Regions from separate parts of the Bacillus sp. GbtcB14 genome, predicted to be linked through region 2. Evidence: a T-box and tRNA genes for the amino acid it is inferred to sense, from the RefSeq annotation. Region 2 holds a T-box; the other holds one or more tRNA genes.
What was found. The T-box of region 2 lies ahead of KVT31_RS01195 (valine--tRNA ligase). A T-box ahead of a tRNA ligase gene usually reads a tRNA of that ligase, here a tRNA-Val.
Positions count from the first base shown of each region.

Region 1: it has a tRNA-Val gene. The T-box ahead of KVT31_RS01195 (valine--tRNA ligase) is inferred to sense a tRNA for this amino acid. The anticodon was not compared.

Region 1 is NZ_JAGXJT010000003.1:525,789-537,733, reverse strand. It holds gene KVT31_RS11695 (hypothetical protein) at 1-121, opposite strand, end outside; gene KVT31_RS11690 (class I SAM-dependent methyltransferase) at 486-1,241, shown strand; gene KVT31_RS11685 (hypothetical protein) at 1,537-1,761, shown strand; tRNA gene KVT31_RS11680 (tRNA-Val) at 1,950-2,022, shown strand; gene KVT31_RS11675 (DUF4878 domain-containing protein) at 2,088-2,684, opposite strand; gene KVT31_RS11670 (hypothetical protein) at 2,841-3,386, opposite strand; gene KVT31_RS11665 (hypothetical protein) at 3,890-4,246, opposite strand; gene KVT31_RS11660 (DUF3976 domain-containing protein) at 4,381-4,563, opposite strand; gene KVT31_RS11655 (permease) at 4,592-4,969, opposite strand; gene KVT31_RS11650 (helix-turn-helix transcriptional regulator) at 4,972-5,181, opposite strand; gene odhA (2-oxoglutarate dehydrogenase E1 component) at 6,006-8,873, shown strand; gene odhB (2-oxoglutarate dehydrogenase complex dihydrolipoyllysine-residue succinyltransferase) at 9,006-10,265, shown strand; gene KVT31_RS11635 (putative thiazole-containing bacteriocin maturation protein) at 10,391-11,945, shown strand, end outside.
Region 2 is NZ_JAGXJT010000001.1:218,376-230,320, forward strand. It holds gene hemL (glutamate-1-semialdehyde 2,1-aminomutase) at 1-467, shown strand, start outside; gene spoVID (stage VI sporulation protein D) at 577-1,551, shown strand; gene ysxE (spore coat protein YsxE) at 1,614-2,639, shown strand; T-box leader at 2,812-3,044, shown strand; gene KVT31_RS01195 (valine--tRNA ligase) at 3,082-5,727, shown strand; gene KVT31_RS01200 (bifunctional folylpolyglutamate synthase/dihydrofolate synthase) at 5,820-7,121, shown strand; gene KVT31_RS01205 (stage II sporulation protein B) at 7,287-8,249, shown strand; gene KVT31_RS01210 (Maf family protein) at 8,471-9,046, shown strand; gene radC (DNA repair protein RadC) at 9,094-9,771, shown strand; gene mreB (cell shape-determining protein MreB) at 9,929-10,948, shown strand; gene mreC (rod shape-determining protein MreC) at 10,990-11,841, shown strand; gene mreD (rod shape-determining protein MreD) at 11,856-11,945, shown strand, end outside.

The sequences.
Region 1 (11,945 bases), on a different contig from region 2:
CGACCCACTCAACAAACTCTTGTAAAAACTCATCATGTGTAACATCCACATCAAGAATCGAGCCATTAATCGAAATCGTTCTATTTCTAGATACACGCATCTTGAACGTTTTCCTTACCATTACAATAATTCTCCCTCTACTCTTGAATAATTATAAAATAATCTTGTATCTCTGTTATACATGATTTTAAGTAAATTGTAAAAAGGATATATTGGCCAATTGGGATATTGAAAATGGAAACCTCTTATCCTACATAACCCTCGTACGATATACAAATGGTCATATTATTCAACAATTAGACCATTTAGATGAATAAAAATTATGGTCTTTTGGAAGATATCACGCAAAATAGTATAATTTGAATAAGAGCACTAAGGCAGCTCCTTTTAGATGAACTTTTACGTTGTAGACTTAGAGACTGATGCGGAAATTACTATTTGGTTCCTATTTCTATACATAATATTGCTGGAAAGAAGGTAGTACGGTGAAAACAACAGAAAATTTTACTGACAAGGCCGATATATATGCGAAATATCGACCTAGTTATCCCGATGAATATATTGAGTATTTGCTCTCAGCTAACGAACTAAATGAGAATCAGATGGTGGCCGATATTGGTTCAGGTACCGGGATATTTAGCCACCAACTACTTGAAAGTGGTTTACATGTTATTGGAGTTGAGCCAAATGATGACATGAGAAAAATGGCAGAGCAATCGTTAAAACGATATCCTCGTTTTCAATCAATAAAAGCAACTGCCGAAAATACCACTTTAAAAGAAAATAGTGTGGATTTAGTAACTGTTGCTCAAGCATTTCATTGGTTTAATAAAGAAGCTTTCAAAATCGAATGCCAACGAATTTTGAAACAAAAGGCAAATGTTGCTCTTGTTTGGAATAGTAGAGATGTAACTAGCCCGATTATTCAAGAAAATGCAGACATTTGCCAGAAGACCTGCCCGAACTTCAAGGGATTTAGTGGTGGAATCGAGGAAACTCCAGAAATGTTTAATAGCTTTTTTAAAGATGGGAAGTACGAGTTTAAAGAATATCAAAATGATTTACTTTTTGATATTGAAGGTTTTTTAGGAAGAAATTTATCAGCGTCCTATGCTCCGAAAGAAAATGACGAAGAGTATAAAAACTTTGTTCTTCTCCTATCAGAGTTATTCGAAAAATACAGTAAGAATGGAAAAATCGTTCTCCCAAACTTAACGCGAAGTTATTTGGGCAACGTATAAACAACCGGATATAAAGTGAAACTTTAATCAGCCTTCATCAATCGGGCACGATCATTGAATAAACCTTAGCTTTATTGTTATATGTTGAGTACAATGCAGTACACTATATTGAAAATTAAGCAAGCATACTCCCGGTCTGGATTTAGGACGGGGGTATGCTTGTTTCGTGTGATGAAATTTAATAGTTTTATTATCTTTTTACAAAAAACTCACATTTTATCACTTCAAATACACTTGACCGTCGTACAATAAAATGGAACATATTAGAAAACAACTTAAAATAAGGAGGAAATCCATGGCGTGTTGTACATATTGTAAAACGAAGTGGAAAGTAAAAGAGGTTTGGTCGATACTCACGACATTTGAAAAAGATTGTCCATATTGCTTCGGAAGGCAATATTTATCAAAGAAAACAATAAACGCTATGCCAGAACTTATAAGCTTACCTTTACACTTCTTATTCCCTTTTCTAGTTGATTTGAGTGATGAGGGGCCTTTGGATTGGTATCGAAAAACATAATATAACCGCTTTATTCGAACCCACCTTTAATTAAACTTTCTACTTATATATTCCTTAATACACTACTAGCGTGATTCCAAATATTTTCCCTTCAAAAGATTAATATAAAATATTGTAAAATTTCAGTTAATTTTATATAATTACTTTAGTATAAAGATTAAGGATGCTGTTACATACGCATCTTTGAAGATCCCGTAGCTCAGCAGGGAGAGCGCCACCTTGACAGGGTGGAGGTCGTGAGTTCGAGCCTCTCCGGGGTCATAAAAAAAAAGAGAAACCATATCAACTTTCTACGTGATAGGGTTTCTCTTTTTTATCTAAGTCAATCACTTCCCACCAAACATCTTCTCCAACGACTTCGTATTTGCAAACAATACTTCTTTCAAGTTATCATCTGCAACAATTTTATAATCGCCATCTTTGTTTTTCTTTAAGTTCAATGTAACTTCGCGAGTTGCCATTGCTGCATCTTTATCTGCTAAGTTTTTGACGATAGTTGATGTCATTGTTTTTTCGATTGCTTTTTCAGATTGTTCTTTGTCTTCACTAAAGGCACTAGCAAACGCCATTGGCATAACTTCTCCCACTGCTTTTGTTACAGCAACGGATAGATCTGCAGATGTAATTTTCACTTTTACTTCTGCTTTGTCATCCTTTTTCGATACTTCTTCTAGCTTTTCAAATTTAAAGTTTTTTGTAATTGCACTCAGCATTGCTTTTGCCTCAGCATCATCTGTTTTTTCATTTAGTTTATTAAATTCCTTGTCACTCTCAACAAATGTACGAGCCTTTTCTACATCACCTTTTTGTATCGCTGTTAAAAATTCTTCTGTCGTATCTTTCGGATTTGCACACCCTGCTAAAACACCTACTGTTAATCCTACTACCATCATTAACAGCAATAATTTCTGTATCTTTTTCACGTTTATTCTCCTCTTATCTTTTCTAGTAAGTCAGCACTATATAATAGTATGAAACTGACATTACAAACATTTTTTAGTATAGCATTTATATGATTTATTTTCTATTTACCCAAAAAAATAAAGAGCCTTGCAGCATTCCTACAAGGCCCTCTTCTATCAATCCGTATCCGTAGCACAAATGAACCACATCTTATGCTCCTTACTATCTAACACCATCCAAGTCACATCCCACGCAACATCGTAAAACCAATCTGTCCAAGGGCGATAGCTTTCGAACACTTTAATATCTTCGTATCGATCTTGGAACATATATTGACATAGATTAACTGCTAATTGTTTTGCGATAACTGGTCGTTCCTTAAATGTTTCATATGCTCCGCCCGACAAAATTTGAGCGGCAATGCTACCATCAAGCATGACTGCCCATTGCTCTTTAAAATGAAACTTATATTTTTCTGACGTATGTATTTTTAACTCTTCTAAGCTTTTGATTATTTCTAAAGAGTTACAGATTCTTCTAAAGAAGTGCTCGTGTCCATCTTTCCAATATGGTATTTCTTTGAAAAAATTTTCGTTATGTACTTTAAAACAGCTTATAACCGCTCCGCCATTTACGTTTTGTTCCTTAAATGTATGTATGAGTTTCTCAATAGATGAGTCATTCGCTTCTATTTTTTCAAACGTTCCCTCTTTCCATCTCATAAAGCCCACTACTCTCTATTAATAATTTGTTTCTTCATTATAAAGTGAAACTTTAATCAGTGGGGGGGTTCTTCATCCCCCACTGATTATTAGTTGAACCAATCGGACTTTTATGGGCAGTTGATCCCCCACCTAACTTCTTTGCTTTCGCTGCATTTTGAGGTGGGGGGTCTTACTGCCCATTAAAGCGGGATAAATAGCAAAATAAAAACCAGCAACTTTAAGATTACTGGATTATCTCTTATTTATATTTGAAAAAACAATAACAATTGCTCCAATTATATAATGCCCTGCTACCATCCACATAGTCCGATCCAAGATCATAAGTGATAACCAAAGCGATATATTAATAGCAGCAAATAATAAGTATAAAATGAAATCTTTCTTTTGTAGCGCCTCTCTATTCATTACAATGAAAATCGCACCGACTGGCGGAAGGATAAAGCAAAGGAAAAAGACAAACGTTTTTCTTAACGACCATGGATATGAGTCTCCTTTTCACTTTATAGTACATGTAACATCGGTCTCACTATTCTATATTCGTCACTATAAGGCTCCTTTATGATTAAAGGTGAGTGAGGACCTTTTTCTTCTACCATTGTGAATACTTCTGTTTTTTCTTGTACTATGTTAGATTCACTGTTTTTAGTAGGTTTTTTACTTGTTTTGATTTTCTTCGTTACTTCTCCGAGCCTTTTTCCAACTTTTTCAGCTTCGGCAGGTTCATTCGTAACGTAGTATTCTTGATTCTCCCATACTAACATAGGTGGCACTTGTTCTCGTTTGTTACATATTATATAAGTAATACTAGCTATAAGTAGTAGACATGTTAATAAAAAGAAGATAGTTTTTTTATTCATATACTATTCTCCCTATCTATCATTTTATTAAATTATATAATATCAATTATATGTAGTAAATGGATTTAGTGGGATTTTTAGGGTTTTACACAAAAAGAAAAAACCTTACTAAAGTAAGGTTCCATTTTTTAATTTTATAGTGACTGATTTATTAAAACGATCATTACGATAATCGCTATAAACATAACAACTAAACAGCCGATCATTTTATAAAAGCCTCTTTTCGTTAACGTCCCACCTTGCACGTCTTTACGAATAAACAAGAATACGGCTAAAAATAATACAAGCCCCATTCCAAAAGCATACAACATTTGCATATGTTAATCTTCCTTTCTTTCTTCCATCTTAATATCTTTTCGCTAAAACAACAAATGAGATAAAGACGGTACTCATCGTAAGTGCCATAAGTATGTTCAATAGTTCAGTAGCAGATAGTGTAATTATTTTTAAGTTTAAGCCGAAAGAGAAAAGAAGATAATATGCTGTTAACGCAAAAAAGCTAAAGAACATGCCTTTATAACGAATTAATTTCATCCGCTCGTCTTTTTCTTTAAATTGTGGATGTAAGTAACTTAAGCAAAAGCACATGATCATCATCGCAAGCACTGTATACGTTGGAGTTGGTGGTGCGGAATGCGTCATAATACCTGATAATATCATAAATCCACTCATGAATAGAAAAATAACACCCATAATAACAAAATACTTTTGTGAATAATTCATCCCTATTCCCCCTCTTCTTTCCCTTCATAAATAAATACATGTTCTATCGTTGTCTGAAATGTTTTTGCTATTTCAAATGCTAACGGAAGTGATGGATCATATTTTCCTTTTTCAATTGAAATGATGGTTTGCCTGGAAACTCCAAGTTTCTCAGCCAATTTTTCTTGAGATAGTCCAAATTTTTTTCGGTATTCGACCATTTTATTTTCCAAGGAAATTTCTCCCTCCTTCCTTATACCGAGTATATATGTAAAGTAAACTTTACGTCAAGTTTCCTTTACACCCGTTTTGTTCATTTTTCACTCTTTTTATATAGAAGAAACTTGTTCGATTTCAGCACGTCTATTTTGTAATAAAACATGGAACACTGTATGTAATCGTTACTATATTTCCTCCTCTCTTTTTTTAAAATTTAATATCTCCCTATTTGTTTTATCCTTTTAAAATATTTCATTTATCTCTTTATTCCACGAAATGTGTTATTGGTTTTACGGTGTTTTTCGTCATATTTATAGAAACTAACTGTTTATGAAGCATTTTTTATGTTTAGCAACTTTTTTTGTAGAAATCCTTCACTTTCCTTTCAATATTTAACACTATCTAAATAAAGTTTACGATAAATTCATAATTTTTTATTTTTTATACTATATTCCGTTATATTGTTGTATAATATCAATGAAAGCGCTTATTATTTCAATATACATAATTCGAACTCTTTTTTATCAAAACATTCTAACTATTATACTTATATTTACATGCAACAATTTTAGTTATCTGTATAGGTATACCAAATATATCCACCCCATTTTTCTGTAAAATTACTTTATAACATGAAAGATTAACTTGGGTGATAAGTTATTGTGAATGTTTTTTTACAAAACAGATAAGTAATAGTGTTTGGTATTATGTAAATTATTGTAATAACATAAGAGTAAAGAAAACATTTACATTAATTATTAGTTCATCACTTATTGAAAAAGAGCAAAATGCACCTTTTGTTAGGAAAAGGATTATATGCATTGGGAGGTTTAAACAAATGACGAGGAAGAATACAACGACAAACCCTTGGGCCAAGTTCCATGGTCCGAACCTTGGTTATGTTATTGAACAGTATGATCTTTACGTAACTGGAACAGGTTCTGTTGATCCGGAATTACAAGAGCTTTTTGAAATTTTTGGAGCTCCTTCGTTTCAAGATGATGTCGTAACAGGGGACAACACAGCAACACATTTTTCTCCTCAAAACACAGGGAACATTGAAAAAATTCTTAAAGTCGTTCAGCTTGTTGAACAGATTCGTTCTTTCGGGCATACGTTGGCTCACATCAATCCGATGGAAGATGCTGCAAATGGACAATCTCTTCTTGAGAAAGCAATGAACGAACTGAGCGATGCTGACTTGAAAGCGATTCCAGCAAAGACAGTATGGCAAGAGGCACCAGAGGGTATTCACACTGCACTTGATGTAATTCATAGATTAAAAGACGTTTATACAAAATCTTTAGCTTATGAATTTTCTCATATACAAGATAGTGAAGAACGCGCATGGTTGCATCAAATGGTGGAATCAAATTCATTGCGTCAACCACTATCAAATAAAAAACGAACTGCTCTTTTAAAACGTTTAACAGCTGTTGAGGGTTTCGAGCAATTCTTGCATAAAACATTCGTTGGGCAAAAACGTTTCTCTATCGAGGGCGTTGATATGCTTGTACCTGTTCTAGATGAAATTGTTCTAGAAGGTGCAAAGGACGGCGTAGAAGATGTCATGATTGGTATGGCTCACCGCGGTCGTCTAAGCGTACTTGCACACGTATTAGAAAAACCATATAGTCACATGTTTGCTGAGTTCAAACATGCAAAAATAGAAGGCGCAGTGGCAAACTCTGGCTGGACTGGCGACGTGAAATACCATTTAGGTAGAGAACAAGTTGTTAGTAACGAAGAAGTTAGCACTCGCGTTACATTAGCAAATAACCCAAGTCACCTTGAGTTCGTTAATCCTGTTGTAGAAGGTTTCGCACGTGCGGCTCAAGAGAATCGTAAAAAATCTGGTCTTCCAGAACAAGATACTTCAAAATCATTCGTAATTTTAGTTCATGGTGATGCTGCATTCCCTGGTCAAGGTATTGTATCTGAAACGTTGAACTTAAGCAGATTGAATGCGTACCAAACAGGCGGAACAATTCATGTTATCGCAAACAATGCAGTTGGTTTTACGACTGATAGCTATGATTCTCGTTCTACGAAATATTCAAGTGACCTTGCAAAAGGCTTCGATATTCCGATTGTTCACGTGAACGCTGATGATCCAGAAGCTTGTCTTGCTGCTGCTAACCTTGCGATTCAATATCGTACATTGTTCAAAAAAGATTTCTTAATCGATTTAATTGGTTACCGCCGCTACGGTCATAACGAAATGGATGACCCAGCAGTTACACAACCACAAGTGTACAAAAAGATTAAAAATCACCCAACTGTACGAGCAATTTATGCAGATCAATTACAAACTGCTGGCGTTCTAAATGCAGATGAGGTTGAAACAATTACTCAGTTTATACAAGAGCAATTAAAATCTGACTATGCACAAGTACCACCAGCTGATACGAGCGATGCAACAATTCATGTTAAAGTGCCAGATGTTGTTGCAAAAGGTATTCAGCCAATTGATACTGGTGTTGAGATTGACTCACTTCGTGCAATTAATGAAGGTCTACTATCTTGGCCAGAAGGCTTTAACGTATATCCGAAAGTGAAGAAAATTCTTGAACGCCGTAAAGACGCTCTTGAAGAGAACGGTAAAATTGAATGGGCACTCGCTGAGTCACTAGCATTCGCTTCTATTTTACAAGAAGGTACGCCAATTCGTTTAACTGGTCAAGATTCACAGCGTGGTACATTCGCGCATCGTCATATCGTATTACACGATACTGATACAAATGAAACATATTCACCATTACATCGTTTACCAAACATTAATGCATCATTCTCTGTTCATAACAGTCCGTTATCAGAAGCTGCCGTTGTTGGTTACGAGTATGGTTATAACGTATTCGCTCCAGAAACTCTTGTTATGTGGGAAGCGCAATATGGTGACTTCTCAAATACTGCGCAAGCATTATTTGATCAATATGTTTCAGCTGGAAGAGCAAAATGGGGTCAAAAGTCTGGTTTAGTTCTTCTATTACCACACGGTTATGAAGGTCAAGGACCAGAGCACTCTAGTGCACGTCCAGAGCGTTTCTTACAGTTAGCTGCTGAGAATAACTGGACAGTTGCAAACTTAACGAGCGCGGCACAATACTTCCATATTTTACGTCGTCAAGCATCTATCTTAGGAACAGAAGCTGTTCGACCATTAGTATTGATGACGCCGAAGAGTTTATTACGTCACCCACTTACGCTGTCAACTGCTAGTCAGTTAAGCGAAGGACGTTTCCAACCTGCTCTAGAACAAGAAAACCTTGGTACAAAACCAACTAAAGTAAAACGTCTTGTTTTAAGCACAGGTAAAATGGCGATTGACTTAGCAGCAGAAATTGAGTCTGGTAAACATGAGTATAACTTAGATGAAGTTCATGTCGTTCGTATTGAACAGCTGTACCCATTCCCTGCTGAGAAAGTTCAATCTATTATGAAACGCTTTAAAAACTTAGAAGAAATTATTTGGGTTCAAGAAGAACCTCGTAATATGGGCGCATGGCATTACATGGCTCCAATTCTGTTCGAACTTGCTGGAGATAAAGTGAAAACAGGTTATATTGGACGCCCAGATCGCTCTAGCCCATCTGGCGGCGATCCATTCGCTCACAAAGCTGAGCAAGAACTAATTGTTGCTCACGCTTTAGATGTGAAGTATAACTTCCGTCAAGATAAACAAGAGATTGAAGTTTTCAGCAACTGAAAGTAACAATGAAGGTTTCTAGCTTGCTCCCCGGACAGATATTCTGCCCGGGGGCAGGCTAACAAATGGAGATTACCGAAGACAAAAGAAGAAAAAACACACCGTTAGGCAAATAAGGGGAGGACATTTAAAATGATCGAAATTAAAGTACCTGAGCTTGCAGAATCTATTACTGAAGGAACTATCTCACAATGGCTTATCAACGTAGGCGACAAAGTTGAGAAAGGTGGCAGCGTTGTTGAGCTTGAAACTGATAAAGTCAATGTAGAAATCATTGCAGAAGATTCAGGTATTGTATCGAAGTTACTAGGCGAACCTGGGGATACAGTTGAAGTTGGCGCAACTATCGCAATTTTAGATGCAAACGGAGCACCCGTTGCAGTAAGTACACCTGCACCAGTGGCTGAGCAGCCAAAACAAGAAACAACTGAAGCACCGAAAGCTGCGGCTCCAACTACTGAGCAAGCTGCAACTCTACAAGGTTTACCAAATACAAACCGTCCTATCGCATCACCAGCTGCTAGAAAAATGGCTCGTGAATTAGGAATCGACTTAAACGACGTACGTAGCACAGATCCACTTGGACGTGTGAGACCACACGATGTACAAGCTCATGCTACAGCACCAAAAGAAGCACCGGCTGCTCCAAAAAGTCCAGCTCCTGCTCCAGTTGCAAAAACGGAATTCGAAAAACCAGTTGAGCGCGTGAAAATGTCCCGCCGCCGTCAAACAATTGCAAAACGCCTTGTAGAAGTTCAACAAACATCTGCAATGTTAACAACATTTAACGAAGTTGATATGACTGCAATCATGGAATTACGTAAAGAGCGTAAAGATGCTTTCGAGAAAAAACATGATGTACGTCTTGGCTTCATGTCATTCTTCACAAAAGCAGTTGTTGCAGCATTAAAACAATTCCCATTATTAAATGCTGAAATTCAAGGCGACGAGCTTATCATTAAAAAATTCTATGATATCGGTATTGCAGTAGCAGCTCCAGATGGATTAGTTGTTCCAGTTGTACGCGATGCTAACCAATTAAACTTCGCTGAAATCGAAAGTGAAATTCGTAATTTAGGTATGAAAGCACGTGACAACAAACTTTCATTAAAAGAACTACAAGGTGGTACATTCACAATTACAAACGGTGGTGTATTCGGTTCTCTAATGTCAACACCGATCCTAAACAGCCCACAAGTTGGTATTTTAGGAATGCACAAAATCCAAGTACGTCCAGTTGCAATTGATGCAGAACGTATGGAAAACCGTCCAATGATGTACATCGCTTTATCTTACGATCACCGTATTGTTGATGGTAAAGAAGCAGTTAGCTTCCTTGTTGCTGTTAAAGATATGCTTGAAGATCCAAAATCATTATTATTAGAAGGTTGATAGATTAATAATCTATTAAAGGATGTAGAATGAATCATTCTACATCCTTTTTTTATTGCATTCATACGGGACAAATTTCATAACATAAGCTAATAATGTATGCCTAAAACGTAAGGAGGATTAAAATGAATAACCTTCCAATTCATGCAAAACTTAAAGCAAATAAGGATACTTTCTTCCTTCCCGACTCAAACGGGGGTGTCTATTTTCGAAATAACGCCAGTTCATTTCGTATGGACGGTGATGGAATTTACAACTGGATTGAAAAATTAATGCCAATGTTTAACGGTAACTACTCTTTAGCAGAAATAACCGATGGTCTCCCTCTCCCCTATCAAAATCGTGTATTTGAAATCGGAGAGATTTTATATGAAAATGGCTTCGTTCGGGATGTAAGTCAAGATGCACCTCATGAATTAAATAGTGCATTACTTGATAGATACGCTTCACAAATTGAATTTTTAGAAGCTGATTCTCATTCAGGCGCTTTAAAATTCGAAACGTATCGCGCGGCAAACGTCCTTATAATTGGTTCTGGAGATATGCTTACTTCCCTCGTTTCTTCTTTATTAGAATCAGGATTACCTACCTTTCATTACCTTGTTACAGATTATGAGGAAACAAATTACGACCGCATCCATGAGCTAGTAGAACTTGCATATGAAGTTGATGATACTGTACTTGTTCAAGAAATTAATACGACAATTGATCGTCCCCTGCATGAAGTGTTCGAGCCTTTCGACTGGGTTTTGTACGTTTCTCAAAATGGAGATATTGAAGGTTTAAGAGCAGTTCACACGATTTGTAGAGAAATAGGAAAGAGCTTCATACCAGCCGTCTGTTTATCAACACTTGGTATAGCTGGTCCTATTGTAACAGCTAATCATGAAGAATGCTGGGAATCCGCATGGCACCGGCTACATGAAACGACTTTACAAAATGAACATTCATCAGCATCATTTTCACCACTTCCATCTGCAATGTTAGCAAATATAATCGTATTTGAATTACTTAAGCATGTCGCTGATGATTCTTACCGAGAAAAAGAACCACAATTCTTTTTATTAAATTACGAAACACTCGAAGGAGCATGGCATCCTTTTATAAAACATCCTCTCGCAACTGATGAAAGCTTTACAATTGATACGATAGAAAATCTTTCTGAACAACTTGAGCATCGGTCCAACCAACATACCTCAACTGATTTATTCCGCTTTTTCGACTCATTAACTTCTAAAGAAGCTGGTTTATTCCATGTATGGGATGAACAAGATTCATATCAATTACCGTTATCACAATGCCATATTCAAGTAGCTACTCCACTATCAGATGGTCCTGCTTCCCTCCTGCCTCTTATGACTTGTGGTGGTTTAACTCATAATGAAGCGCGCCGAGAAGCTGGTTTAGCAGGAATTGAAACATATGTAGCGGAAATTATGCACCGCCTTATTCCTGAACATAACGATATCGGTATTGGCGCTGGGGAAACGATGACAGAAGGTGTATACCGGGCACTACAACAACATTTAAATAATAAATTGTATGAGCGTCAGTCACATATGCTAGAAGAAATTACGACAGTCGACTTAACCGAAATTCATGATAAACATTGTAGATTTTATTACGATGCTCTCGCTACAATTCATGAAACACCTCAAATAGCAGTAAGTGAAGAGATTC
Region 2 (11,945 bases):
CAGTAGGAGCATACGGTGGTAAAGCAGAAATTATGCGCCAAGTTGCACCGAGCGGACCGATTTACCAAGCGGGTACTTTATCAGGTAACCCACTTGCAATGGCAGCAGGTTATGAAACGTTAGTACAGTTAACGCCAGAATCATATGTAGAATTTGAGCGTAAAGCTGAAATGTTAGAAGCTGGCTTACGTAAAGCGGCTGAAAAACATGGCATTCCGCACTATATTAACCGTGCGGGTTCGATGATTGGTATCTTCTTTACAGATGAGCCAGTTATTAATTACGACGCAGCAAAATCTTCAAACTTAGAATTCTTTGCGGCTTATTATCGTGAAATGGTAGAACAAGGTGTATTCTTGCCACCATCTCAATTCGAAGGTCTATTCTTATCTACAGCACATAGTGATGCAGATATTGAAGCGACGATTGCAGCGGCGGAAATTGCAATGTCAAAATTAAAAGCTTAATTGAATAAAGAAAATCGCTCTCCATAAGGGGAGCGATTTTTTTTATTCATAAAGTCAGCTTTCCATACATAAATCTGTAATGACATATAGTTTGGGAGGGGGAAAAGAAGTGGCAACAGATCATTCATTACGTTTTTCATTAAAAGAATCTGTTTGGTTCCAAAAAGGACAGGAAGTCGAAGAACTTTTGTCAATTTCGTTAGATCCAGACGTTGAGATAGAAGAGCTTGATCATGAAGTTATCGTGAGAGGGCAATTAGATTTAACGGGAGAGTATGTTGCACGGCAAGATGATTCAGCTTATTCATTAAGAGATCTATCACCAGCAAAGTCAATTGATTATGTAGAAACAAGGGAAGATGGGGTTAATGAACTTGTTCATTCCTTTCCGCTTGAAATATCAATTCCAAGAAATCGAGTGAAAGTAATTGAAGAACTATATGTATCCATTGAGGAATTTGATTATGAATTAAAGGAAAATGGTTGCTTACAGTTATTAGCGGATATATCTATTACAGGTTTATGTGATGAAGAAAGAATCGAGGATGAAGAGGAAGAAACGGCGCATGCTGAGTTAGAGGCTTATTCCGCACAAGAAGATGAAAATAGACCTGCCCACGTAGAAGAACCAGTCTATAAGGAATCAGATGAGTGGGAAGATTACGCATTTGAACCGTTTCAACTAGAGGAAAGAAAAGAGCAGGAAGTAGAGGAAGAGGAAATAGAAGAACATGAATTTGTGGAGCGTGAAGAGGAGAAAGAATCAACGCCACAATTTGAATTGTTCGGAAGAAAAGATTTCAAGAAAGAAAAAGCGAAAAAACAAGAAGAGCAAGAAGAAGAAACGTATTCACAGCGAGATGAAAATGCACTTTATTTAACGAAATTATTTACGAAGGAACCGGAAGAAGAATTTACAAAGTTAAGAATGTATTTCGTGCAAGAAGGGGATACAATCGAATCTGTTGCAGACCGTTATGAAACATCTGTACAAAACTTATACCGTGTCAATCAAACAGAAGATATATATTTAACTGCGGGACAAATTATTTATATTCCCGTTTCAAGGGCAAAAGTGAAATAAGTGAGTGTTTTCACTCGCTTATTTTCCTAAAGGCTATGTTTTGAATAGAAAGGGTTATTCGTATGGATATGGAATTACGAAATCGCTATGAACCCATTGTAAGGCAATATAGATTGGATACGCAGCATATGGAAGAGCACGGAAGCGTAACGAAAATTTATACGAATCAAGGTCCATATGCGCTCAAGAAAATAGAAAGCAGAAAGTTAGAGCGGAATAGCTTTCTGCACCATATTCAATATTTGAAGGAGAACGGTTTTTCAAATTATGTACCTATATACCATGCGACGGATGGAAATTATATTTTAAGTGACGGGACGTATAATTATTATTTAATGCCTTGGTTAGAACGTGCGGAAGGCAACGGCGAGGATAATGATCAATACCATAAAATGTTTCAAACTCTCGGAACGTTGCATCAAAAAACGGTGAAAGAAGAAACGTATACAGAAGAAGATTTAGAAAAACATTATACAAATATATCCGATCGCTGGGAGAATGATGGTGAGATGCTAGAAGAGTTTCTCGTAGAATCTGAAGCGAAGTGGTATATGTCTCCATTTGAATTGCAATATTGTACGTACTATCATCATGTAATGAGGGCGCGTGAGTTTGCAACGAAGCAATTAACTGAGTGGAACGATGCGATGAAGGAAAAAGAAAAAACACGTATTACTTTTGTGCATGGTAACGTATCGCTTAATCATTTCTTATTTGATTATGAACGGAATGGCTATTTTATTAGTTTAGAAAAATCAAAGTTTGCAACGCCTGTGCAAGATATAGTAGGGTTTTATTCTCGGTCTTTAAATACGTATCCAATTGCGCGAAGTGATCGGTTTGAATGGTATCAAATGTATCAAAAAAATTTCCCTTTTACGAAAGAAGAGCAACTACTCATGTTTGCGTATATGACGTATCCATCGCAATTTATTCGGCAAATCCAGTCTTATAAGAAAAGAAGAGAGAGTCGCAATGAGGAAAATGAACTTCTCGGAGTAAAGAGCTTACAACAATCGCATTGGCTCGTAAGCAATATAGAATATTTCCTCTCGCAGTTACAAGCTGCCCAGCAAGGGAACGGATAAAGTGAAACTTTAATCAGTGGAGGGTCTTACTGCCCGCAAATAGCGGGATAAAGAAGATAAGTAGAGGATGCTACTTATCTTCTTTTTTTGCCCGAAAAGCCGTGGTATTAAATTTATCTTGACGAATAGGGTTTCGTTTTTTACACTATTGTATATAATAATTAACAATCATATAAATGCCTTGAAGGGGAAGAGTATAACAAGAAACGTCTTCAGAGAGGAGAATCATTAGCTGGGAGATTCTCTAGATAGTTATGTTAGAAGGTAGCCCTGGAGCATCTTTTCTGAACGGAACAGTTCTCATTAGGAAAAGACGGATTTGTCCGTTATCAAATTAAGAGTATAAGCAAATTCCTGAATTTGTTTGTAAATAAAGGTGGTACCGCGATGTCCCTCGTCCTTTTTGGATGAGGGGCATTTTTTATTTTAAGGAGGGAAAATAATGTCAAACACGGAAAAGAATTTACCAACTAAATATGATCATATGTCCGTTGAAGAAGGCCTTTATCAATGGTGGCTTGAAGGCAAATATTTCGAAGCAACAGGAGATGAGAAGAAACAACCATACACAATTGTAATTCCACCTCCGAACGTAACTGGTAAGTTACACTTAGGTCATGCTTGGGATACAACTCTTCAAGATATTTTAACTCGTACGAAGCGTATGCAAGGTTACGATGTATTATGGCTTCCAGGAATGGACCATGCGGGTATCGCAACACAAGCGAAAGTAGAAGGAAAACTTCGTGAAGAAGGTATTTCACGTTACGATCTTGGCCGTGAGAAATTCCTTGAAAAAGCTTGGGAATGGAAAGAGGAATACGCGTCTCACATTCGTCAACAATGGGGGAAAGTTGGTTTAGGACTAGACTATTCTCGTGAACGTTTCACATTAGACGAAGGTTTATCTGATGCGGTTAATAAAGTATTCGTTCAATTATACGAAAAAGGCTTAATTTACCGCGGTGAATATATTATCAACTGGGACCCAGCAACACGCACGGCTCTTTCTGATATTGAAGTAATTCATAAAGAAGTTCAAGGTGCATTCTACCATATGAACTATCCGTTAACAGACGGTTCAGGTCACATTCGTCTTGCTACTACTCGTCCAGAAACGATGCTTGGTGATACAGCGGTAGCGGTTCATCCAGAAGATGATCGTTACAAACATTTAATCGGAAAAACAGTTACACTTCCAATCGTAGGCCGTGAGATTCCGATTATTGCTGATGAGTACGTAGAAAAAGATTTCGGAACAGGCGTTGTAAAAATTACACCAGCTCATGACCCGAATGACTTTGAAGTAGGTAACCGTCATGACTTACCACGCATCTTAGTAATGAATGAAGATGGATCGATGAACGAAAAAGCTGGTAAATATAACGGTATGGATCGTTTCGAATGCCGTAAAGCGTTAGTGAAAGACTTACAAGAGGCTGGCGTATTAGTAGAAATCGAGCCTCATATGCATTCAGTGGGTCATAGTGAGCGTAGCGGTGCAGTAGTTGAGCCTTACTTATCAACACAATGGTTCGTAAAAATGGCTCCACTTGCAGAAAAAGCAGTAGCACTTCAACAAAAAGAAGAAGAAAAAGTAACGTTCGTACCAGAGCGTTTTGAAAACACATACTTACGCTGGATGGAAAATATTCATGACTGGTGTATTTCTCGTCAATTATGGTGGGGACACCGCATCCCAGCTTGGTATCATAAAGAAACTGGTGAAGTATACGTAGGTACAGAAGCACCAGCAGATATTGAAAACTGGAATCAAGATAATGACGTACTTGATACATGGTTCAGTTCAGCGTTATGGCCGTTCTCAACACTTGGCTGGCCGAATGAAGATGCAGCAGACTTTAAAAAGTTCTATTCAACAGATGCTTTAGTAACTGGTTATGACATCATCTTCTTCTGGGTATCTCGTATGATTTTCCAAGGTTTAGAGTTTACAGGCGAGCGTCCATTTAAAGATGTATTGATTCACGGTTTAGTTCGTGATGAGCAAGGACGTAAAATGAGTAAATCTCTTGGTAACGGTATTGATCCGATGGATGTTATCGAGAAGTACGGTGCAGATGCAATGCGCTATTTCTTATCAACAGGAAGCGCACCAGGTCAAGATCTACGTTTCAGTATGGAAAAAGTAGAGTCTACTTGGAACTTCATTAATAAAATTTGGAACGCATCACGTTTCGTATTAATGAACATGGATGACATGAAGTATGAAGAAATCGATTTAACTGGTGAAAAATCAGTTGCGGATAAGTGGATTTTAACTCGCTTAAACGAAACAATCGAAAGTGTAACGCGTAACATGGATAAATATGAGTTCGGTGAAGCTGGTCGTTCATTATACAACTTCATTTGGGACGATTTCTGTGACTGGTACATTGAGATGGCGAAACTGCCACTATACGGTGAAGATGAAGCAGCTAAGAAAACAACTCGTTCTATTTTAGCTTACGTATTAGATCAAACAATGCGTCTATTACACCCATTCATGCCATTCGTAACAGAGAAGATTTGGCAACATTTACCGCATGAAGGCGAATCTATTACGGTAGCAGCATGGCCAACAGTTCGCGAAGATTTACAAGATACAGAAGCTGCGGCAGAAATGCACCTTCTAGTTGATATCATTCGCTCTGTTCGTAACATCCGTGCAGAAGTTAATACGCCAATGAGCAAAAAAGTCCAAATGCAAATTAAAGCAAAAGATGAGGCTATACTTGCTCAACTTACAAAAAACAGCTCTTACATTGAGCGTTTCTGTAACCCAAGCGAATTAATAATTCAAACGGATTTACAAGCACCAGAAAAAGCAATGACTGCAATCGTATCAGGTGCAGAGTTATTCTTACCATTAGCTGATCTTATCAATCTTGATGAAGAGAGAGCACGTCTTGAGAAAGAATTTGAGAAGTTCGACAAAGAAGTAGAACGTGTACAGAAGAAACTTTCAAACCAAGGTTTCGTAGCGAAAGCTCCTGCAGCAGTTATTGAAGGAGAGCGTGCGAAAGAGCAAGACTATCTAGAAAAACGTGAAGCAGTTCGCCAACGTCTAGCAGATCTTGAAAAGTAAAATATTTTTTAGAGGCTCACTATATTGGTGAGTCTCTTTTCTTTGCGTATAATAGGAGTATGAAGGTTGTCTTTTGAAAGGGGAAAGCATACGTGATACATACATACGAAGAAGCGATAGGGTGGATTCATAGCCGATTGAAGTTTGGTATTAAACCAGGATTGGAAAGAATGAGATGGATGCTAGAAGAGCTCGGAAATCCGGAGCGGCACATAAAATGTGTTCATCTTGCTGGTACAAATGGAAAAGGTTCAACGTTAACATATATGCGCTACATGTTAGAAAATGCAAAATATAAGGTAGGAACATTTACCTCTCCATATATTGAAACATTTAACGAGCGTATTAGTGTGAACGGGACACCAATTGCAAATGAAGAGATTACTGAACTTGTAAAGATGGTAAAGCCAGTCGTTGAAAAACTAGATGGGACGGATTTAGGGGAAGCGACTGAGTTTGAAATTATTACTGTTATGGCAATTTGTTATTTCGGTAAAGTTAATTTCTGTGATGTTGTTTTATTTGAAACAGGGCTTGGAGGGCGCTTTGATTCTACGAATGTTATTCATCCTGTTCTCACGATTATTACAAATATTGGCCACGATCATATGCATATTTTAGGGAATACACTAGGAGAAATTGCATATGAAAAGGCGGGGATTATTAAGTCTGGTGTCCCGGTTATTACTGGTGTGAAAGATGAGGAAGCATTGCAAGTCATTCAAAAGGTTGCAAAGGAAAATCATGCAAACTTATACGAGATGGGCAAGCATTTTACAGCGTTACATAAACAGTCTAGTGAAGATGGAGAACAGTTCGATTTCACTTGTCCTTTCGCCTCTTTTGAAGATGTGCGAATCTCCATGAAAGGCAGTCATCAAGTAGGAAACGCAGCACTTGCACTGATGGCAGTTATGTATGTAAAAACATACGTATCATTTTTAATTGAGGAAGAAGAAATGAGAACTGGATTACAGGAAGCTTATTGGATTGGGCGCTTTGAAAAACTGCAAAGTAATCCAGATATCATTATAGATGGTGCTCATAACCCAGAAGGTATTGAAAGCCTTGTGAAAACGGTAGAATCACATTACAAAGATAAAAATGTAATAGTTTTATTTACTGCCCTTGGTGATAAGCAATTGCATAATATGGTAGGTCAATTAGAAACCATCGCCGATGAAATTATTTTTACAACATTCGCCTTTGATCGTGCTATTTCTGCTGATAAGCTAGCATCGTATGCAAAGAAAGAGTCAAAACTAGTTTTTGAAAATTGGAAAGAGGCAATTGATACAAAGGTTGAAGTGATTGGAGAAAATGATGTTTTTATCATAACAGGTTCTCTTTATTTCATTTCGGAAGTTCGAAAATATATTCGCGAGAAAAACTAGATAGTCTTTGCTATCTAGTTTTTTTGTTCTACAAATGAAGTCAAATGCATACATATAAGATAAATATATAGGGTTATTTGGCGAATTCCTCTGACAAATATCTCGTTTTTTTGTGAAAGGAATATGATATGATGCGGACAACGATAAGAGGTGAGGTGTGAGTGTATGGACAAGCAATCACGAACGATCTCAGTGAAAGTGAATGGAACAGAAGCGAAGTATGAGGAGAAGAAGAAAGATGAATTTGAATGGATGGTAGTAGAAAGTGAAAGACCGAAAAACGTTGTTCCGTTTCAAAAAGCGAAATTAGTGTCTACGGAAAAAAAACGAAAGAAGTGGAGCAATACGTTAATTGCAATCGTTGCAACTGCGATTGTTATTGGTACGGCGTTTGGGATGGGAATGCTACAGTTACTTAAAGGGCAAGGAGCGACGGGAGGAAGTGAAGTAACAGCTTCGAAGCAGATGCAAAATGAAGAATCAAAGGTGGGTGGAACGTCAGAACAAACACCGGCATCAAAAGAGGAAAAACAAAAAGCACAGACAGGAACGTCATTAGATCCAATGAAATTATTTTTTGTTCAAGGGGGGATTTATTCTTCCGAAGAAAAGGGACAGGCCGCTCTTGAAGAGTGGAAAGGTAATGGAGGCGTTGCAGCTTTAAAACCGAGCGGCGATAAGTATGCATTAGTTGTTGGTATTGCTAGTGATGAACAAGGCATAAACCAATTAATGACACAGTATAAAAATGATAATGTCTCAGTATTGAAAAAGAACTGGGATATAACAGATAAAGCGCTACTGAAAGATGATAAAGAAGTTGGGGCGTTTTTAACAAAAGTACAGCTATTATATACTCATTTAGCAAAATATGCTTCTAGCGTACAAGCTAGTGGAAAAAGTAATGCAAAAGATATAGGTGCGATTGAAAAAGAGTGGAAAGTAATTGAAAAAGAAGGGAAAAGTATGAAGCAGGAAGAAGCAAAGAAATTGTATATGTATACGTCAGTAGCTGTGCAAACAGTGAAGGATGGAAAAGGTGATAAGGAATCTTTGGCGAAATTAAATCAAGTTATTATTGATGGTATACTTTCATATGAAAAAATTGTTTCACAAAAGGTGAAATAATAGGATAATGAAATGACGAAGGAAGAAGTATAGGTACTTCTTTCTTTTCTTTTGAATTTAGAGCAAAGTGCTTTCTCTATGGCAGGAATATAATCGTATTTTAGTAAAAAAGGAATATTTTGTTTAGAAAAAATAATATTTCTTTCATTTGTGGACAAACTATTCCTTTGATACGATTGATGTAAATTATTCTGCTTCATGTGAGAAAGGAAGGAGAAAATATGAGAAAAATTATTTTAGCATCAGGGTCACCTCGCAGGAAGGAACTGCTTGAGTTAGCGGATGTACCATTTGAAATCATTGTAAGTGAAGTAGAAGAAACGATTGGTGCGTACTCATCACCTTCGGATATCGTTATGTCCCTTGCCCTGCAAAAAGCATCTGCAGTAGCAGAAAATAACAGTGATCATATTGTGTTAGGTGCAGACACAATTGTTACATATGAATCGCATATTCTTGGAAAGCCTTCTAATGAGGCTGAGGCGAAAGAAATGTTGCAATTATTATCAGGGAAAACACATGAAGTGTATACTGGGGTTGCAATTATAACAAAAGACAAAACAGTCACTTTTTACGAGCGTACAGAAGTTACGTTTTGGGAATTAACAGAAGAGGAAATTGACGCATACGTTGCATCAAAAGAGCCTCTTGATAAAGCGGGAAGTTATGGAATTCAAGGTAAAGGATCTATTTTTGTTCAAAATATTCAAGGGGACTATTATAGTGTAGTCGGTTTACCGATTTCACGTCTTGTTCGGGAATTAAAACAATTTAATATTGATGTAACCCATGCGTAAAATTGCATGGGATTTTCTTTGAGAGAACAAGTAAAAGGGGTGGAGAAATGAACGGTATTCGTGATGTTGTCAAAGAAGAACAGCCACGGGAGCGTTTATTGTTAGAAGGAGCTGGAAGTTTATCGAATAGGGAGCTTCTTGCAGTGTTACTCAGAACAGGTTCTAAAGAAGAAACAGTTTTAAAGTTATCAGATAAAATCTTACATCACTTTGATGGTTTACGTATGTTGAAAGATGCAACGTTAGAAGAGCTTGTCAGTATACATGGCGTCGGGATTGCAAAGGCAGCCCAGCTTATAGCTGCTTTTGAACTCGGTAGAAGAATGGTACGGTTAGAATATCAAAATAGATACAGCATTCGAAGCCCAGAAGATTGTGCAAGATATATGATGGAAGAAATGCGCTTCCTGCAGCAGGAGCATTTTGTATGTTTATATTTGAACACAAAGAATCAAGTTATACATAGGCAAACGATTTTTATTGGAAGTTTAAATACGTCGATTGTACACCCGCGAGAAGTTTTTAAAGAAGCATTTCGCCGTGCGGCAGCCTCTATCATATGTCTCCATAATCATCCCTCAGGAGATCCCACGCCGAGCCGAGAAGATATTGAAGTAACGAAACGCTTAGTAGAATGCGGGCGAATTATCGGAATTGAAGTGCTTGACCATATTATAATAGGTGACCATAAATTCGTGAGTTTAAAGGAAAAAGGTCATATTTAAGACTATGCTTTTTACTTATTTTGTTTTATAATGTGATTTATGAGTTTTTTGTAGAAATTTATCTACAAAAAGGATAAAGATATAAAAAACGTACTGTTTTTATAATATAAAGTAAGAAAAAATGAGTCCGTGAAAACAAGAAAGGAAGATAAATAATATGTTTGGATTTGGTGGCTTTACTCGCGATCTTGGAATAGATTTAGGAACTGCGAACACGCTTGTATATGTAAAAGGAAAAGGTGTAGTATTACGTGAACCTTCAGTAGTAGCGTTACAAACTGATACGAAACAAATCGTTGCTGTAGGTAGCGATGCAAAACAAATGATTGGTCGTACACCAGGAAACGTTGTGGCACTTCGCCCGATGAAAGACGGTGTAATTGCTGATTACGAAACGACAGCAACAATGATGAAATACTACATTCAACAAGCTCAAAAATCAAATGGATTCTTTTCACGTAAACCATACGTAATGGTATGTGTACCGTCTGGTATTACAGCTGTAGAAAGACGTGCAGTAATCGATGCGACTCGTCAAGCGGGCGCTCGTGACGCTTATCCAATTGAAGAACCATTTGCAGCAGCAATTGGTGCGAACTTACCTGTTTGGGAACCAACTGGTAGCATGGTTGTTGATATCGGTGGCGGTACAACAGAAGTTGCAATCATTTCTTTAGGTGGTATTGTAACAAGTCAATCAGTTCGTGTTGCTGGTGATGATATGGACGATTCAATCATTCAGTACATTAAGAAAAGCTACAACTTAATGATTGGTGAAAGAACAGCTGAAGCATTAAAATTAGAAATCGGTTCTGCAGGCGAGCCAGAAGGTATCGAGCCTATGGAAATTCGCGGTCGTGATTTAGTAAGTGGTTTACCAAAAACAGTACTAATTCAGCCAGAAGAAATTGCAGATGCATTAAAAGATACAGTAGATGCAATTGTAGAATCTGTTAAAAATACGTTAGAGAAAACTCCACCTGAATTAGCGGCAGACATTATGGACCGTGGTATCGTATTAACAGGTGGCGGAGCATTACTACGTAACTTAGATAAAGTGATTAGTGAAGAAACAAATATGCCAGTTCTTGTTGCAGAAGACCCATTAGATTGCGTAGCAATTGGAACGGGTAAAGCATTAGACAATATCGATCTTTTCAAAACTGCTGCTCGATAATATTGCAAAATAAAAATCAATGAAATTAAGAGGGTGTGAACGTGCCACAGTTTTTCTTAAACAAAAGATTAATTGTTTTGTTAGTTAGTATTATTCTTCTCGTGGCATTGATTGGAATCTCATTGAAAGAACGGAACAGTTTAACATGGCCAGAGCAGTTTGTTAAAGACACTGTCGGTGTTGTAGAACGTGTATTCCAAAAGCCAGCGAAATACGTAGCTGGATTCTTCGAAAATGTAGAGGATGTAAAGCGCACGTATGAAGAGAATAAAGAATTAAAAGCAAAATTAGATAATTATGCAGGTCTATCAGGGAAAGTAAAACAATTAGAAGATGATAACAAGAAGTTACAAGAGTTAACGGGTAAAAAAGAGTTGAATAGCCAATATACTGAAATTCCAGCCACTGTTGTTTCTCGTAATCCAGATAAATGGTACGATTTAATCGGAATTGATAAAGGAGCACAGCAAGGGATTAAAAAAGATATGGCTGTAGTAACTTCACAAGGTTTAGTTGGACGAGTGAAAAGTGTATCTCAGTTTACATCATCAGTAGAGTTGCTAAGTTCTATGAGCCGAACAAATCGTGTTTCTGCTATCGTACAAGGTGATGAGAAAATCTTTGGATTGATTGAAGGTTATGATAAAGAAAAGCACTTACTTCTTTTCACAAAGATTGGCTCCGATGCTCAGGTAGCGAAAGATCAACTAGTTGTAACATCTGGACTTGGCGATATTTTCCCGAGAGGTCTTGTAATTGGAACAATTGTTGATGTTCAGCCGGATCCATACGGTTTAACAAAAACAGCTTATGTAAAGCCAGCCGCTGATTTGAATGACGTAGAGCATATTATGGTTGCTAAACGTGAAACGCCTTCAGCGCCATTAGAATAGGAGGGGGAGAAGAGATGATGAAGATTTTAAAAAGAGCAGCTCTTCCTCTTTTGCTCCTTTTTGTTTTTTTATTTGAAAATATGTTTGCTACTATTGTTCCAACA